Linked DNA regions of Methylotuvimicrobium sp. KM2. The protein of the gene in region 2 interacts with the protein of the main gene of each other region in a pairwise test. Links are inferred from orthologs where the notes say so. Each region holds a gene or a part of one and is shown on either strand. Other genes may lie near its edges.

Region 1 (3,023 bases), 3.3 Mb from region 2 along the record:
TACTCCCTTTATACTCAAAAATTAGCTAACTTTATGAAGGTATGGGGTGTGGCTAGCGAGGATGTCGGCAGCAGGGAGCTGCCGCCAAGCCCCATGGATGGGTTTACCCAGCACCTAAATTCCATAGCCCATTGGCTATGCTTAACTATCTGGGATAATTTAGGTGCTGGGTGAACGGCGGTCCTCGATAGACACACCACATGCCTTTTATTCTTAGACGGTTTTTCGATCAAAAGGGAGTAAGTCCCTCTGAAAAGGGAAAAAACCATGTCACCAACTTGTTAGCTCGGCAATAACATCGGCACAATTACTTTAGTGGTACAAACCGGAATACTTCGTGATAATTAAATTACTGATCACCTTTTTTAAATGGTTAAGTGTGCTTTTCCTAATCGGCCTAATATCAGCGGCGATCTACGGTTATCTATTATTAGAGCGCCTCTCAGAAGAACTACCTGATATTAACCAATTAAAGGATGTTCATTATCAAATTCCACTGCAAATTTATAGCAAGGATAAACTCCTCATCGCTGAATTCGGAGAAAAAAAACGCAGCCCCATTACAATCGACCAAGCTCCCAAAGAGCTGATTCATGCATTCCTAGCGGCTGAGGACAAACACTTTTACGAACACCACGGCGTCGATTTCGTAGGCTTATTTCGTGCAGCGTTGAAGCTCGCCGCCACAGGTAAAAAGGAACAAGGCGGCAGCACGATCACGATGCAAGTCACACGAAATTTTTTACTGAGCCGCGAAAAAACCTACACCCGTAAATTAAAAGAAATTCTTCTATCGCTCAAGATAGAAGAGACTTTTTCAAAAGATACAATTCTCGAACTTTATTTGAATAAAATCTATCTAGGTCAACGTTCCTACGGCGTTGCAGCCGCCGCCCAAACCTACTACGGCAAATCCTTAAACGAGCTCACGCTGGCGGAATCCGCAATGATAGCCGGCCTACCTAAAGCGCCTTCGGCCTACAACCCTATCGTCAACCCTGCTCGGGCAATGGAAAGACGCGACTATGTATTATACCGAATGCATAAAATCGGCTATATCGACCAACAAACTTATCAAACCGCTCTTGCCGAAGCCAATACGGCCAGAGTGATTCATCGCGGCATCGAACTATCTGCGCCTTTTATCGCCGAAATGGCGCGGCAAAAAGTCCTTGAGCTTTACGGACCGCAAGCATACGGGTCGGGAATGAAGGTCTACACGACAATTACCCGCCCCCTGCAAAACGCGGCCACCCGGGCTTTGAGAAACGCCTTGCATAGCTATGACGAACGCCACGGCTACCGATTCAAATTGTCCAATGCCCCCGCTCAAAAAACCGACATCAATAAACTGCCAATCATCGGCGACAGCTATCCAGCATCGATCAAACGAATCGATAACGACAAAGCTATCGTCCAATTACGCGGCGGAAAAATCGTTGAAGTACCCTGGAGCAATATGAAATGGGCGCGCAAGTTTATCTCGCGAAACGCACGCGGCAACACACCGCAATCGATCCACGATCTATTCAAAACCGGCGACGCCATTTTTGTTAGACAACTCAACGATAAAACCTGGGCTTTAGCACAAATACCGGAAGCCGAAGGCGCCTTTGTCGCCATCGACACGATCGACGGAGCCATATTGGCACTAGCCGGCGGTTACGACTTCAACCACAACAAATTCAATCGAGTAACACAGTCGAACCGTCAACCGGGATCGGGATTTAAACCGATTATCTATACAACAGCCCTGGAAAACGGTTACACAGCCGCATCGCTAATCAACGATGCACCGATCGTACTGGAGGGCTCAAGACCCGGCCATGAATGGCGCCCTGAAAATTACAATCGAAGATTTTCCGGCCCGACTAGCCTAAGAGTCGCGCTTCGACAATCCAAAAACCTGATTTCGGTTCGCTTGCTGCTGAATTTAGGTATCAAACCTGTCATTGAGACCGCCATGCGCTTCGGGTTTGAAAAAAATCAGCTTCCCAATAGCTATACGCTTGCGCTAGGCAGCGGCCAAGCCACTCCACTGCAAATGGCGCGCGCTTATGCGGTCTTCGCGAACGGCGGTTTTTTGATCGAACCCTATTTGATCGACCGGATTGAATCCGGCGACGGCAAATTACTGTACCAGGCCAACCCTCAAGTCGCCTGCCTGGACTGCACCAGCGAATCACCGGCATTCATTAATCAAGCACCACGCATCATCACGCCGCAAATTAATTTTTTAATGAACTCTCTGCTGCGCGACGTCGTGCAAAGAGGGACCGCAGTCAAAGCAAAACGACTCGGACGCACCGACCTTGCCGGAAAAACCGGCACGACCAACGATCACCGCGACGCATGGTTCAACGGCTATAGCACCACCGTATCCGCTACGGCATGGGTAGGATTCGACAATTTCAACAGCCTGGGCTACAAAGAAACCGGGGGCGCCGCGGCCTTGCCGATGTGGATGGAATTCATGCAGACCGCTTTACGCGACAAGCCGGAAATCCCTTTAACGCCACCGGAAGGCGTTGCAAAAATGTATGTCGACGCCGAAAGCGGCATGATGGTGTCGGCAGCAATACCGGGAGGCATTTGGGAGTTTTTCGACACTACGCAGCAAGCACACATGCATTCGCGCACGAATTTTGAACTCACGGACCCCGGAGAAGCTCATTTCAGCGAAAGACATCCGATTGAAACGCTGTTTTAGACAATTAACCACGAAGCACATGAATATGTTTCAGTATTTCGGCTATTAATTTAAGACGGGACTGTTTAAGGTTAAGCCGCAGGGCTCAGGTCGAACGATTTCTGGGAACCCATACCCCATAAGCACCAACTTAAGGCGCAATACATTGATTCATAGTTGAAAAATAAGAGTGTATACCCATCGTAGATGAAAATTCGGCCTTGGGGTGCCCGCCAAAGGACGCCGTAAATACGTCCATGTAGGCTCTATGCCAGCTCCATGCTGGCAAAGCCTTTACCGAGCACCCCAAGGCCTCCTGCGATAATGCCGAAAT
Region 2 (5,214 bases):
TATCTTTGGTGTTTCCGAGTGTTCGGCAATCGCGCGGCTGAGCTGATAAACCGCCATTGCGTAAAGCGGACTGTGATTGTAGCGGGTGATAACATAGAAGTTATCCAATCCTAGCCAAAGCTCCTGTCCTTGTTCGAGTTCAAAGGCTAGCAATTTAGCTTTTATATCCGCAGTGAGCGTTTGTTGAGGTTTGACTTGCAACGCTTTTAACTGCGAGATAGTGCGGTCAGGCTTGATATCGCCCTGCAGTGCTTGCCGGTAAGCGTTTCCTTGCGCGCTCGCCCGAAATGCCACCGGTTGGTCTCGTTGCCAGTGATGTTTGAAAAAATAATTGCCGACACTGGCAATGGCATCGGCCGGATTGTTCCAGATATCGCGGTGATAGTCTCCTTCGAAATCGGCTGCATAGCTGCGAAAACTGCTCGGCATAAATTGCGGAATGCCCATTGCGCCGGCATAAGATCCCGTCGGTTGTAACGGATCGATGTGTTCCTCGCGGCACAGCAATAAAAAGTTTTCAAGTTCGCCGGTGAAAAACGGGCTCCGTTTCGGGTAGTTGAAAGCCAATGTCGACAAGGCATCGATGACCCGGTAACTGCCGGTATTTTTACCGTAGGAAGTCTCGACGCCGATGATCGCCGTGATGATTTCCGGCGGGACGCCGTATTTTTGTTCGGTAACGGCCAAGGCTGCGGCATTATCATGCATAAATTTTACACCGCCTTCGATGCGCGCTTCGGTCATGAATATTTTCCGGTATTTGTACCAGGGCATCGCTTCGGCAGGACGGGTGATGGCCTCAATGATGCGCGGTTGCAATTCGACCGACCGGAATAATGTATTCAGCTTGCTCTTGTCGAAGCCGTGCTTAGCCGACATCGTGCGTATGAATGCCGACATGTTTTCGGGCAATGTTTCGGACTGTGAGGCTGGTGCGGCCGCTTGCACCGAAGAAGGGAAGGAGGGGCTCAGTATCAGAGCTCCGCAGACAATTAGAGTGGCTGTTGAGGTTTGCTTCATTGTTAAGTCGGTAAGAATTTTTTGTGGGTGTGGATAGACATCAGGATGCCGAATCCTGCGAGCAAGGTAACCATCGAGGTGCCGCCGTAGCTGATCAGCGGTAACGGGACGCCGACAACCGGTAATATGCCGATGACCATGCCTATGTTAACAAAGACGTAGACAAAAAAGGTGAAGCTGAGACTTCCCGCCAATAAGCGGCTATAACTGTCTTGCGCTTGTATTGAAATATACAGGCAACGACTGATAATGACAATGTAAAGCGTGATTAACACAAGGCAACCGGAGAGGCCGAATTCTTCGGCAAATACAGCGAAAATGAAGTCGGTTGAGCTTTCCGGCAGAAAATCGAGCTGGGCCTGGGTGCTGCCTTGCCAACCCTTGCCGTAGATACCGCCGGAGCCGATGGCTATTTTCGATTGGATGATATGATAGCCGCGACCGAGGGGGTCGGCTTCCGGGTCGAGAAAGGTCAAAACCCGGGCGCGTTGATAATCGCGCATAAAATGCCAAATGATGGGAGTCAGCGAAGCAATGATGGTGCCGATGCTGATGATGAATCGCCATGACAATCCGGCAAAAAAGATGACCATGGCTCCCGAGCTGAACACCAATATCGAGGTGCCTAGATCGGGTTGCTTCGCAATCAATAGCGTCGGTATCAGGATCAACAAGCCGGCGATTCCCATCTGCTTCCACTTCGGAGGCAATGTGTTTTCCGATAAATACCAGGCAATCATCATCGGTGCGGTAATCTTAAGCATTTCGGAGGGTTGAAAGCGAAAGAAGCCTAAATCGAGCCAACGCTGCGCGCCTTTACCGATTTGCCCCATGATCAGTACGGCAACCAGCAAGGTTACGCCGATTCCGTATAGAATCGTCGAATAGCGTTTGAAGTGATAAGGATTAATATGCGCAAGCAGTATCATCAGGACAAAGGCAATCAGCATGCGGGTGGCCTGACGGATCAAGATTTCGGTATCTTGTCCGCTAGCGCTATACAAAATCAGAAAGCTTAGGCTAAGAACTAGCAGTAAACATATCAGCAAGGGAATGTCGATATGCAGTTTTCTCAATAGATTGCCGAGGAGCGAGTGCGGTACGAATTGTTCACTGCGCGTTTCGGTCTTCATCGCTAGGTTCCTGTAAATATTGACGAATGATTTTTCCGGCTATCGGTGCCGCAACCGAGCCGCCATGGCCGCCGTTTTCGGCAATGACGGCAACCGCGATTTGTGGGTCGTGAGCCGGCGCGAATGCCATGAATAAAGCATGGTCGCGTAGTTTAAAAGCGATTTCGTTTTCGTTATAGCGCTTTTCTTGTTTTACGGTAAAGACCTGGGCCGTGCCGGTTTTGCCGGCAATTTGATAATCGATGCCGCGGCTGATGACTCTGGCTGTACCTCTGGCGCTATGGACGACATTGATCATCGCGGAGACGACCGCGTCGATATTTCTGGGATTTAGCGCGAGGGTGGTTTCCGGTTTGGCTTCTGCGGGTTTCAGAATGCCATTCTCGGTAAACGAGTCCACTAAGTGCGGGTGGACGACCTTGCCTCTATTGGCCAGCGTAGCAGTAGCCCGAGCCAATTGCAGCGGCGTGACTTGGGTATAGCCTTGGCCGATGCCGGTAATAACCGTTTCGCCGGGATACCAAGATTGATTACGGGCTTTGCGCTTCCATTGTTTAGAGGGCTGTAGGCCTGATAGTTCGCCGACTAGGTCAATGCCTGATTTTTCTCCGAAGCCGAACTTCGTGAAGAAACGGTGGATATTGTCGATGCCGAGCGATAAAGCCAGGCTGTAAAAGTACACGTCGCAAGACTGCACGATTGCGAGATTCAGGTCAACCGTTCCATGGCCGCCTCTTTTCCAATCCCGGTACTTATGTTTGACATTGGGAAGTTGAAAATAACCGGGGCAATAAGTTTTTTGGCCTGGGTGAGTCACTTGATATTCAAGCCCGGCCAATGCCATGAAAGGCTTGATCGTTGAGCCGGGCGGGTATTGTCCTCTTAGCGCCCGATTGAACATCGGTTGGGCATCCGAGGTTTGCAGTTCTTTATAAGATTTGCTGTCGATTCCGTAGACGAACGGGTTCGGATCGAAGCCGGGGCGACTTGTAAAAACCAAGACGCCGCCGGTTTTTATCTCGATCGCCACGACCGCCCCGTTATAAATATCGAGAGCATCATAAGCGGTCTTTTGTAGATCGATATCGAGGGTTAGATGTAGGTTCGAGCCCGCAGTCGGGTCGACTGTTTTTAAAGTGCTGATCGCTCGGGATTGCGCGTTGGTTTCTATTTCGGCATAGCCGGCCTTGCCGTGTAGTTCGGTCTCATAAGCTAACTCGATTCCAACTTTGCCGACATGGTGGGTGCCGCGATATTCGGAGACAGGGAGTCTTTTTAATTCATTTTCGTTGATACGCCCAACATAACCGATGACATGCGAGGTTAGAATGTCGTAGGGATAGTGTCTGACCAGGCGAGCATGAATATCGACGCCCGGAAAATAAGGTCTAACTGCAGCGAATTTGGCGATTTCTTCCTCGGACATGCGCAGCAATAGCGGTGTGCTGGTAAAGCGTTTTTCGCGTTTGCGCAATTTTTGGTACTGCTCGATTTTATCTTCGGGAATGTCCAGTAATTCTTGTAATCGAGCGAGTGTGTCGTCGAGATCTTTGATTTGTTCGGGGATTAGTTCAAGGCTGTATGTTGGAACATTATCGGCCAACACTCTACCTTTTCGGTCGAAGATGATGCCGCGGGTCGGTGGCAGCGGCGATATTTTAATATGGTTGTTTTTAGCTAGGGTCGCGTAATGTTCGTGACCGACAATCTGCAAATAAACCAAGCGAACGATTAAGCCGGTCGATAGCAGTAGAATGAAGATTAGCGCGACAAACGCGCGCCCAGTAAAAATGCGGTTTTCCTCCGCCGGGTTTTTTATGGTGTAGGTGCGAGGCATGAGACAAACGATTCAACGAATGCGTCGGTATAGTCGTATTGCACGCAAAGAAAAAAAGACTAAGGGCCAGAAAAAGGTGCCGGTTAGTACAGGTAACCAAAAAGTGTAAGAAGCGCGTGCGATAGTTTGGCTATCAGTGATCCAGAATATCAAAAATTGAGATACGAGTAGGCAAAAAAAGATAAATAGTCCTTGTTGCAGAATCGGGTATTGTCTGAGTCGCTTGTGTAGCCTCAAGCACAGGAAGGCTACCAGTGAGTTGGTGAGCGCATTTAAACCCAGCATTCTACCGGTTAATACATCAGTCAGTAAGCCAATGGTCCAAGCGCTAAATATGCCGACTCGGTCGGGCGCGGCCAGTACCCAGTAAATAACCACGAGTAATATCCAATTGGGATTGAATTGCGCCAAGGGTTGAGGCCAGGCGGCGATATTCAGGCACATGGCAAAAATAATCGAGAGAAGATAGCGACCGTAGCCGAAAGCATTATTCTTCGGCATGGTTTTCGTCCGCTTGTTCTGATTCATGAGTTTCCAGCGGGATAGGTGCTTCGCTTTTCCATACGATTAACAATTCCCGGCTTCGATTTAATTGTGCCTTTGGTGTTGCGTATATTTCGGCAAAAGGTTTGTTAGGCTGGGGGATTATTTTTTCGACTACAGCAACCGGATAGCCTTGCGGAAAAATACCGCCTAGGCCTGAACTAATCAGCAGATCGCCTTCCTTGATGTCGGCGTTGTTTGCTAAATAAGGCAATATTAGCCTATTGATTCGCCCGCTGCCGACTGCGATCGTACGTAAGCCGTTGCGATTGATCTGTACTGGAATTGCATGGCCGGGATCGGTAATTAACATGATCTCTGAGTTAAGCGGAAGCGCGCGGTATACTTGGCCGACCACGCCATATGCATCCAAAACCGCTTGCTGAGCATGCACGCCGAATCGTGTTCCTTTATCAACGACGACGACATGTTCGAAAGGTGCTAGGTTAACGGATAATAACTCAGCCACCAGTACCTGTTCGCCCAGTTTAAAGGATTTTTCCAGCAATGCCCTTAGCCGGATATTTTCTTTCTCCAGGGCTTCATATTTAAGCAATTGGGATTTGTAAATCAATTGTTCTTGGCGTAGCCGTTCATTTTCTTCATTTAAACTATAAAGTGATTTTATCGATTCTACGGTTTCTTTTGAGTGATGTAGAGGCCAGTCTGTAATCGATTGAA

The links. Proteins that work in one complex are often made in the same cells at the same time.
Region 1: the proteins of mrdA (region 2) and WJM45_RS03695 interact in binary tests that used the Escherichia coli proteins (3 or more experiments, as listed by UniProt). The link is inferred for Methylotuvimicrobium sp. KM2 from one-to-one orthologs.

Annotation. Positions count from the first base shown.
Region 1 is NZ_CP150634.1:828,929-831,951, reverse strand. It holds WJM45_RS03695 (penicillin-binding protein 1A), read left to right. Parts: upstream 1-337; coding sequence 338-2,710; downstream 2,711-3,023. UniProt on the Escherichia coli protein: Cell wall formation. Synthesis of cross-linked peptidoglycan from the lipid intermediates.
Region 2 is NZ_CP150634.1:4,136,883-4,142,096, reverse strand. What follows is about bases 1,561-4,526. They hold mrdA (penicillin-binding protein 2), read right to left. Parts: upstream 3,991-4,526; coding sequence 2,131-3,990; downstream 1,561-2,130. Other genes in these bases: mreC (rod shape-determining protein MreC), read right to left, coding at 4,478-4,526; mreD (rod shape-determining protein MreD), read right to left, coding at 4,003-4,491; rodA (rod shape-determining protein RodA), read right to left, coding at 1,561-2,153. Outside these bases: mltB (lytic murein transglycosylase B), read right to left, coding at 1-1,020; more of rodA, read right to left, coding at 1,023-1,560; more of mreC, read right to left, coding at 4,527-5,214. UniProt on the Escherichia coli protein: Catalyzes cross-linking of the peptidoglycan cell wall. Responsible for the determination of the rod shape of the cell. Is probably required for lateral peptidoglycan synthesis and maintenance of the correct diameter during lateral and centripetal growth.